DNA from 2 places in the Paenibacillus borealis genome. Region 1 is predicted to be linked to the other one. Evidence: predicted binding sites of a transcription regulator. Region 1 holds the regulator's gene; the other holds the start of a gene.
What was found. Region 1 encodes Rex, which represses fermentation and respiration genes when NADH is low (regulators of the CRP and FNR family bind a similar motif). Its sites were predicted from a motif close to TTGTGAAATATTTCACAA; they were not measured.
Positions count from the first base shown of each region.

Region 2: the regulator Rex is predicted to act here: its motif matches at 2,802-2,819, upstream of nirB (nitrite reductase large subunit NirB).

Region 1 covers NZ_CP009285.1:5,244,264-5,249,535, forward strand. Annotated here, with positions in the region: gene PBOR_RS22210 (cell wall elongation regulator TseB-like domain-containing protein) at 133-654, opposite strand; gene PBOR_RS22215 (amidohydrolase) at 681-1,982, opposite strand; gene PBOR_RS22220 (redox-sensing transcriptional repressor Rex) at 1,969-2,622, opposite strand; gene dinG (ATP-dependent DNA helicase DinG) at 2,763-5,272, opposite strand, start outside.
Region 2 covers NZ_CP009285.1:5,564,019-5,569,290, forward strand. Annotated here, with positions in the region: gene nirD (nitrite reductase small subunit NirD) at 1-246, opposite strand, end outside; gene nirB (nitrite reductase large subunit NirB) at 272-2,698, opposite strand; gene PBOR_RS23890 (hypothetical protein) at 2,903-3,598, opposite strand; gene ric (iron-sulfur cluster repair di-iron protein) at 3,727-4,452, opposite strand; gene PBOR_RS35675 (hypothetical protein) at 4,800-5,272, opposite strand, start outside.

The DNA of each region.
Region 1 (5,272 bases):
CAAGTCCAAGAATGGCTATAGACTGTTCTCTCCCTTGAAGAAGCATTTAAATTCCGGCTTATATGCATAAAAAATGCGGGAGAACAGTTCAACTGTCCCCCCGCTCCTGCTGTAAACCATACTGGCTGCCGCTTACCGGTTGGGCAGGCTATACCCTTCACCGATAGCACTGCCGTCTGTGAAACGATAGAAGCTGTAATAGAACCTGCCGTCCTTTTTGTAAAACAGCTGCCAGGCATATTCTCCATTATATACTCCGGGCAGCAGCCGCTTAATCGTAATACCCGGAAGCTGGTCAGCTATAATATCACGGATTTGCGCCTCAGAAGTCCCTTTGCTGAGCTCCTCCGCGTATAAATCATTTTCGCCTCCGGCAGGCTGGCCTTCCCTGGTAAAGCGGACCCAAACCATCATTTCAGTCCCTGCATCATTTTTTCCGGTAAGCACCCAGTAAATCGCATTTTCATCCCAGACGGATTTCTGTGCTTTGGATATCTCAGTTAAGCCGGCCCGTGCTCTGGCAATCTCTTTGGCTTCACTCCGCTCGTTCCACTGATCCTTCATAATGTAGGCATAGAACTGGCTTAGTCCGAACAGAAGGAGCAGAACCAGGGAGATCCCCAGCGGAAGCCATTTTCTCCTCTTCTTCAACATACAGCTTCCTTTCCATTTAGCCTGTATTACCGTTTAAGCAGAGCTTCGAACGTTTCCTGTGCTTTGCGGCGGATGGCTTCTTCATCGAGTGTCAGGCATTGTCCGTGCTTCACAACCTGTTTGCCGTTCACCCAGACATGCTCGACATCCTTGGCACTGGCTGAATATACTGCATGGGACAAAAGATCGGTATGCGGGAGCAAATGCGGCTGATCAATATCAATCGCGATGAAGTCGGCCTTCATCCCTGCTGAAAGCCTGCCCACCTGGTTCAGGAAAATAGACTGCGCACCATATTCGGTCGCCATCAGCAGCGCCTCTGGAGCCGGTACTGCTGTCGGATCACCGCTTACGCCTTTGTGAATCAGCGCGGCCAGACGCATCTCTTCGAACATATCCAGGTTGTTGTTGCTTGCTGCACCGTCCGTACCCAGGGAGACCTTAACTCCTGCTCTGAGCAGCTCAGGAACACGGGCTACTCCGCTGGCCAGCTTCAGGTTGCTGCCTGGATTATGGGATACACCGACATTGTGGCGGGCCAGAATCTCAATCTCTTCATCATTCAGATGAACGCCATGGGCGATCAGGGACGGCCGGGTGAACATTCCCAGCTTCTCCAGATGAGCGACCGGACGCAGGCCGTAATCGGCCACATTCTGCTCCACCTCATGGCGGGTTTCGGACATATGCGTGTGCATTGGCAGATCAAGATCATGAGCCGCCTGGACAAACTTCATGAAAAACTCCGGAGGACAGGTGTAAGGCGCATGCGGCGAGAGCATCGCAGTAATTCGGCCGTCAGCCTTACCATGCCAGTTACGGGCAAAAGCAATTGCCTCAGCCAGCTTGTGATTCTGGACCTCTTCCGGACAGAGTCCGATGACACCGCGCATCAGCACGCCGCGGATGCCGGACTGCTCGGTGACCTCAGCAACCCGGTCCATGTGATCATACATATCAAGGAAGGTCGTAGTGCCGCCCTTCAGCATCTCAAGAACAGACAGAGAGGTTCCCCAGTACACATCCTCACCGGTGAATTTCTCTTCCATCGGCCACATTTTTTCCTGCAGCCAAGCCTGAAGCACCATATCATCACCGTACCCGCGCAGCAGGGACATCGCTGCATGGCCGTGGGTGTTGACGAGACCCGGCATAAACAGCAGACGGCTGCCGTCAATAACCCGGGCATCCTCTTCGATTACAGGCTTCGCTTCACCTATGTAAGTAATCAGATCATTCTCTATGGTCATATAACCGTTCAGAACCGGCTTGTCGCTGCCTGGAACCAGGAAACGGCCGTCTTTAATAATCGTTTTATTGCTGCTCATCTTCAGCTTCGTCCTTTCCGTCATGTAAATAATAAGCCAGACTCTGCAGATCAGTGGTGAAATCGGCGGCATGAATCCGGATATTAGCCGGAGTCTTAAGAATAACAGGGGCAAAATTGAGGATGGCCTCAATGCCCGAATCCACCAGAATATCCGCTACGTTCTGTGCTTCACTGTCCGGAACGGTAATAATTCCGATACGGATGCCCTGCGCACGGATGGTATCCCCCAGCTCACTCATCGGCTGCACAGTCAACGAGTTGATCTGCTGGCCTACCTTAGGCTCGTAAGCATCAAATATAGCTGTAATCTTCATCGTATCCTTCAAGTAGGCATTGTAATTCGACAAGGCGTGGCCGAGATTACCCGCACCTACTAGAGCTACGTTAATCTGCTGGTCCAGCTTCAGAATATGACGGATCTTCTCAATCAGATAAGAGACGTCATAACCGATGCCCTTTCTGCCGAAATCACCGAAATAAGCCAGGTCCTTGCGGATCTGGGCGGGATTAAGATCAAGCTTCTGTCCCAGCTCCTGAGAAGAAACTGTAGAGATTTCACGTTTTTGGAGATCGTTCAGGAAACGCAGGTACACTGGGAGTCTGCGGACGACGGCCTCCGATATTTTATCCGATTTCATGTTTTCTCCTCCTAAAAGTTTGATGTGATAATCCGATTATAGGAACCGTGCTCCGGTACTGCCCAATTGGGCAGCAGCCGTGGAGCGCGGGACTTCAGAACCATAATTACTTATACATAATATCAACCGGGGAACGGATATTAAACCCCGCCTTCTTCCAGCCACTCTGCAATCCGCGGCACCATCTGATCAGTCAGCATATGCTCCATCTTGGGACCGGGCAGCGAATACAGGAAATACTTCCCATAATAAGATTCAATGACTCTGGTATCATATACAATAACAATTCCGCGGTCCTGTGCGGTGCGGACCAGCCTTCCGAAGCCTTGCTTGAATCGGATCACGGCCTGCGGGACAGACAGCTTCATGAAAGGATTCTTCTTCTGTGCCTGCAGCAGCTCTGATTTCGCTTCAGCCAGCGGATGATTTGGCGGCTGGAAGGGCAGTCTGACAATCGCCAGGCAGGTCAAAGCCTCCCCGGGAATATCTACACCCTCCCAGAAGCTGCTCGTACCGAGCAAGACAGACGCCGAACTGTCCTGGAACCGCCGGATCAGCTTGCTCCGGCTGCCGCCTTCTACACCCTGGCCTAGCACCATGATATCCTGCGAAGCCAACGCCTCTTTCAGCGGATCATAAACCTGGCGCAGCATCTTGTAGGATGTGAACAGTACGAGCATCCGCCCCCGTGTGGCCACTGCAGTTTCGGCCAGAGAATGGACCAGCGTATCTACAAAGCGGGCATCCCCAATGCTTCCCTTGACGCTCGGGAAATCACGCGGAATGACAAGCAGCGCCTGTTCGCGGTATTTGAACGGAGACGGAAGCAGTGCTGTCATCAGACGCCCCTGCTCTGCTGCCTCGCCAAGACCCAGATTATCTATCATGAACTGGAATGACTTATCCACAGACAAGGTGGCCGAGGTCAGGATGATACTCCTCTTCTTGTCGAAGAACAGCTCCCGCAGCTGGGTGCTGACATCCACCGGAACGGCATACATCTGCAGCGACTTGCCGCGGTAATTACCGCTCCCCTCCAGCCAGTACACAATATTCTCGTCATTCAGTCCCATAAAGAATCGGATCTGCTCTCTAATGGAGGCCAGGTCCTTGAACAACCCGCCGATATCCGTCACGAGGCTGTCCGATGAGGACTGGCTGTCCGTATCACGCATCTCACTAAGCATTTTATCACCCTTGCGGATGATATCGCTCAGGCTGAGGTTGAGTGTATTCTCCAGGGCAGCCAGCTCCTCCCACTCTTTGGGCTTCTTGCCCGGCTGCAGGCGTGCGACCAGCTGGCCGGCTTCACCAGCTCCGGCATCGCTGCGTTCAGGCAGCAGGGCGAAGAGCTTATCGCTAAGCGTATCCCAGGACTCCTTAACGGTAAGCAGATCCGGGTAGATCCGGTCGATGACGCCGCTCCATTCCGAAGCCTGCTCACTGCCGGACGATTGCAGAGTCTGGCGCAGAGCAGGCAGCTGTCCGCTCCGGCTGTCCTTGTACAGGCGGGTGAGCGTATGCGCTACGGTGAAGTATTTCATCTGCATGCCGAGGTGTTTGCCGGCTATATCCTCCAGATGATGAGCCTCATCTATAATGAGATGCTCGTAAGCCGGAAGCAGCTGATGCCCGGCCTTAACGTCTGCAAATAATTTGGAGTGATTGGTCACCACCACATCGGAAATTCCGGCTTCATGTTTAGCCCGGTGATAATAACATTTCCGGAACCAAGGGCACGAACGTCCCAGACAGGAGTCGGTATCACTGGCTACGGTCTCCCAGAAGTCACCGCCGCGCCCGCTTAAGTTAAGCTCTTCATCATCGCCTGTCTCCGTTTGGGTCAGCCAGACAATCATCTGAGCAGCGGTAAGCGCTTCTTCCCTGGGACTTATGAAGTCCTTTTTATTTATTCTATGTTCAAACTTGCGCAGACACAAATAGTGCCCTCTTCCCTTAAAGATCGCAGCCTTGAATGGAAATGGCACAACACTCGTCAAAAGAGGGATGTCGCGCTCACGCAGCTGATCCTGAAGGTTGATCGTATGCGTGCTGACCATGACCTTCTGATTGCTGCGGACACTGTGATAAATGGCCGGAAGCAGATACCCCAGCGATTTGCCGGTACCTGTGCCCGCTTCAATCAGCAGGTGCTTATCCTGATCAAGCGCCGTTATGACCTCATGGATCATCAGTTCCTGTGCCTCACGGCTCTCATACTGCGGAAGGGTGTCCTTCAGACGCTTGGTTACCTCTTCCATATACTCCCCGAAGGTAATATTCTGCAGCGGGTTGTCAGATCCTTCATCTCGCGGCGGAGCCAGCTCTGCCCAGTCACCTACAGCAAGTGCCAGCTGGCGGTAGAAGGTCAGGTCTCCTTCCGGCTGGAAGGTCTCCATTTCGCGCTCACGCTGCAGACCGTCGAAATACCAGGCCAGGTCACTGTCCTCATCGGCGAACAGCTCATTGAGACGCTGGATGGTCAGGAGAGGCAGGCTGTCCAGCTCCTCCATACATTTCAGCAGCACAAGCGCCGTCGCGAGGGCATCACTGTCCGCCTGATGCGGACGCTCATGCGTAAGGCCGAAATGACTGCTCACTGCCCCAAGCTGATAGGTAGTCAGCGAGGGAAAGCATATTTTGAGAAAAT
Region 2 (5,272 bases), 320 kb from region 1:
AACCTCTCCGGTCCGCAGATCGATTTTCCAGTCATGCAGCGGGTCATACAGATAATAGCCGGAGACAATCCCCTCAGCGAGCGGACCGCCCTTCGGGTGTGGACTGTGGTTCTCCACAGCATAGAAAGCGCCGTCCGATGTGCGGAATATGGCTAACTCCACCTCTCCTGCGTTTACTACCCGGCCAATCTGCAGCATGAAATCATCTGCGGCTCCTACTGCATACTCTCGACTACTGAGTTCCATAATTTTCTCTCCCCTTCCCTTCAGGCTAGACCCGTGTCTGTTCGAACAGTGCTGTGCGGGTGCTGTTGTCATCCAGCATCTTTTTCCATGGATCGCTGACCTGTGCCAGGGCGAAATCAATCCGTGCGGCGAGTTCCTTCCGGTTGTCATCGCTGCCCAGAATCACACTCTGGATATGCTCAAGGCCCATCCGCTCTACCCATTCTGAAGTTCTTTCCAGGTAATTGCCGGTTTCCCGGTAATATTGCATCACGGCAGAACAGACCTCAACGAGCTCTTCATCGGTCCTTACCTTACAGAAGGCATCCGCAATCCGCGGCTTGATTCCGCCGTTACCGCCGATGAATACTTCCCAGCCGCCGTCATTGCCGACAATACCGATATCCTTCGTGCAGGATTCTGCGCAGTTGCGCGGACAGCCGTTGACCGCCATTTTGAATTTGGCCGGCATATCCAGCCGCTCGTATTTGCGTTCAAGCTGAGCGCCCATCTCCATGGAATCCTGTGTACCGAAACGGCAGAACTGTGAACCGACACAGGTCTTGACGGTACGCAGGGATTTCGCATACGCATAGCCGGAAGGCATATCCAGCTCCTCCCACACCTTCGGCACATCTTCTTTTTTGACACCGATCAGGTCCAGACGTTGTCCTCCGGTCACTTTCACGACCTTCACATCATACTTCAGGGAAACGTCGGCGATACGCTTCAAATCTTCAGGAGTGGTAACTCCGCCATACATGCGGGGAACAACCGTATATGTCCCGTCCTTCTGGATATTGGCGCTCATCCGTTCATTGACAAACCGTGATTCCTTCTCATCCTCATGGGTCTCAGGGTAAATTATGCCCAGATAATAGTTCACTGCAGGACGGCATTTGGAACAGCCTTCCGGCTGCTTCCAGTCCAGCACATGCATCACTTCTTTGGTCGTTCTGAGGCCCTTCGCCGTAATTTCGGCTACAATCTCGTCCCGGCTGAGCGGGGTGCAGCTGCAGATCCCTTGTTTGGCACTTTGCTGGAAGCTGTCCCCTAGAACGAACTGCAGAATCTGCTCGACGACAGGCTTACAGCCGCCGCAGGAACGGGTCGCTCCGGTGCAGGCCTTGATCTCATCCACTGTAGTGAAGCCATTCTCTGTAACGGCATCGACAATCGCCTTTTTGGTAACCCCGTTGCAGCCGCAGACGATTTCTTCATCGGCCATTGCTTCGACAGACAGTCCCTTCTTGGCCCCGCCTCCGCCGCAGCAGCCTGTGCCCATAACCTCACCATAAATCTCATCGGTCATTTCCGTCGCCTGCTTCACCAGCTTCTGCAGGCTCGCCGATTCTGTTACATCACCGAACAGAACTGCACCGACAATAATGTTATTTTTGAGCAGAATTTTCTTATAGGTTCTCTTCCATTCATCCTTAGCTGAAATGACAGTATGCTCCGCTGTTTCGGTGAATTCTCCGGCCGAGAATACATCTACACCGGAAATCTTAAGCTTCGTCGCAACAACCGAACCTTCATAGCCCGGAGTCGGCACCCCCGACAAATGTTTGGCCAGCACCATCCCCTGCTCGAAGAGCGGCGCTACCAGACCATAGCAGGTCCCCCGGTGCTCCGTACATTCACCAACGGAATATACGTCAGCCATGGAGGTTTGCAGATAGTCATTGACTACTATCCCGCGGTTAACGGTAATGCCGCTATCCTTGGCAAGCTGAACATTGGGCTTAATGCCGACCGCCATCACTACAAATTCTGCCGGCAGTTCACTTCCGTCACTGAAGCGCAGACCGGTAACCCGCTCTTCTCCAGTCAATTCGGCCGTCTGTTTGCCCATGGCGAACTTCACACCTTGACGCGCAAGCTCCGCCTGCAGCATAGAAGATGCCGTACGGTCCAGCTGCCGCTCCATCAGATCCTCCAGCAGATGAACAACGGTGACGTCCATCCCCAGATTCACGAGGCCCTTAGCCGCTTCGAGACCAAGCAGGCCTCCGCCGATCACAGCTGCCGTGCGGTACTGCTTCGCCGCTGCCAGCATGGCATCGCAATCCGCGATATCACGGAAGCCGACAACCCCTTCCTTCGTACTGCCCGGTACAGGTAATATGAAGGAGTTTGAGCCTGTAGCAATAATAGCTTTATCATAGTGAACCGACAGCCCGGTATCCGTAACCACCTGTCTGTTATTCTCATCGATCCGGATGACAGTTGTGCCTGTATGCAGTGTAATATGGTTATCTTCATACCACTGATGGTCATTCAGAATAATATCTTCAATGGTTTTGCTGCCTTCGAGGACATAGGACAGCATAATCCGGTTGTAGTTGGGATGCGGCTCACTGCCGAAGACTGTAATATCATAAGCGCCGCCCAGTTTTAGAATCTGCTCAATCGTGCCTACACCCGCCATGCCATTGCCAATCAGCACTAACTTTTCTCTTTCCGCTGTCACTGGTGGGACCCTCCTTCATAAGTCTGTTATCTTCACAAACTTGCTTGATAGAGAAATTATACTGTCCGAAATTCCCCGCCAATGGTGATTCCAGTCACACTAAATGTGAAAGGTTTCACATAAAGTAGCAGACGCAAAAAAGGACCTCCATGCTCACGGCACAGAAATCCTTGAATCCGGCTAACCGGGTTAGGGTATTCATAGTTACTTCAGAACCAATGATATTTCCAGCTTGTCCTGCGGTCTGAGCTTCATATCCACTCCATTGCCCAGCAGACCCTTGTCGTTAACCTTCAGCTTCCATTCTTCACTGCTGAGCGGTGTATAATCCATTACGGCAAGAACTGTTTTGTTATCTTCAGCAAGCTTAATCATCCCGCTGTTCTTCATAAGCCCCCTTACTGACATATCTTCCGTATAAGACAGCACATGCGAATGTGTCAGCTCAGGCTGCTCGCTTCCGCCGTTCACCGTGAGGAGCACCGGCTGAAATACAGCCCCGGCTGCGGCCGGCTTTGCCGCAAAGATGATAGCCGCCCCGGTCTCAATTTTACTGTTCCAGTCTGTAAGCTTCTTGCCGTTCACCTGTACTTCCCACACCATATCCTGACTAAGCGCAACCTTATTAACCTCAAGAATACTATAGCCGTCTGCTGCAAAAGTAACGATGCCGCTCTTTCTCAGCAGCTCTATGATGGAATTACCTTCAGTATAGGCTTCACTAAGCAGTCTGCCGGAGGTTCCGGCCATTTCACGTTCACCCACGAGGATTGACAATGATAATCCTGTGCTTCCGGCACTGCCGCCGTTGTCTCCCGGCCCCAGAACCGAGCTGCAGCCGCTGGCTGAGATTATAACAACAAAGCTCAGCAGCAAGCGCCACATCCATTTCGCGGACATTCCAAGGCACCGCCTTCTTATGTATTATCCCTGACTCTTTAAGGATAACGCATAGAGGACTTGTTCTCAAATTATTTCTGTTATACGCAAAAAAGTCCCCGGAAGGACTTTTCAGAAAGCCGCGCATCTTATTGATAACGCAGGAACAGGATGTTGTTCTCCAGATGCACATGCTCGAAGGTCATGCCTTCCAGCTCTTCAAGACGGGCATAAGTTAATCGGTAAGTCGTGCAGGCATGTGCTGGTGGTGTATAGTCATTGGTAACTCTGCGGAGTTCGCGCAGAATTTCACCCGCACCATCATGCTCGGCTTCCAGATTAGTCAGCAGTCCGCGCAGCTCAGACAGGCCTTCTTCACTCGGATTCTGTGTGTACGCCAGCATTTTAGGGAATTCTGACTCTTCTTCCTTCGCGGTATGCTGAAGCAGCTCTTCACGCAGCAGGTTGAACAGACGGTGCATCTCGCCCAGATGCGGAGAATCCTCGCCGTGAACGCGGAAGACTTTGGTTACATTCTGGCTGATTAACGGAAGCTCTTCACGCAGGTAGCGGTGATGCTTGTTCACAATATAATTCACCAGCTCTTCGGAAGAAGCCTCGTTCCAGGCTGTATCCTCTTCCAGCACCGGATGCTCCTCCTGCAGCTTATTCAGCTCCTGAACCATTGCTTCCGGATCAAGCCCCTTCTCGGCAGCAGCTTCAGCCAGCGGCTTCGCACCTCCACAGCAGAAATCAATCCGCTTAGACTTGAAATAATCCGCAGCCTTGGGAAACTGCAGGACAATGTCTCTGACCATTTCCTCAGAAGTGAAACCTGGTTGAATGTTTATATCTTTTAATTGATTGGACGCCATAGTGGCCCCTCCTCATGTTATGGGTTTAGGTTACTGTTGCTGATCACCTTTACACCTTAACACCGGCAGAAGGCCAGACTAGTGATTGTACGCACTGAATATAACAAATTTTAATGAACGAGAAGATTAGAAATCAAACGCAGTGTAAAGTATAGTGGACATAATGTTAAATATTAGAAGAAGGAACAACCGGGATGAGGTGTAAGCACTCATAACGGATTCCTAAGGAATCTTAATCATTCCCAAAGTGCTGCCGCATCCAGGGTTTCAGCATTATAATAGCAGCACCCCCTCACATCAAAAAACACCCCAAAAGAGGTGTTTCCCAAAGTAGTAACGATATGATTTCATTGAACAGTCGCCTGCATATAGGTCCGCTTGCCTTGCGCATCTTTCAGATAGGGGCCAAGCCCGGCGAACCGCGAATGGTCCACATACACCCCGGTCATCCATCTGCCTTCCGTCAGTCCGCCATTCCACTGCAGCACCAGATCCGGAGCAGCGATCCATTCCTGATAGACTCTGATATTCTTGTCTTTATATTCTTTGGCTTGTTTGTTCATTTCAATCAACGGGGTCTGCGTCAGATAGGTGGGCACGAAATATACAGAAATAAGCTCCAGATCATCTTCATTCAGAAAAGCCTCTTCTCCCAGGTATGGCTGAAGCAGCAGAGTATTTTCATACATCGACCAGATCACCGCCTGCAGCATCATGCTCTGACTAATACCGTTATGAAAGGTGAAGCGGCGCTGAGGGCCTGTGGTATCGCTATCCGCAGCCGCAACAGGCTCCAGACAATGCCGTTCACAGCCGATGC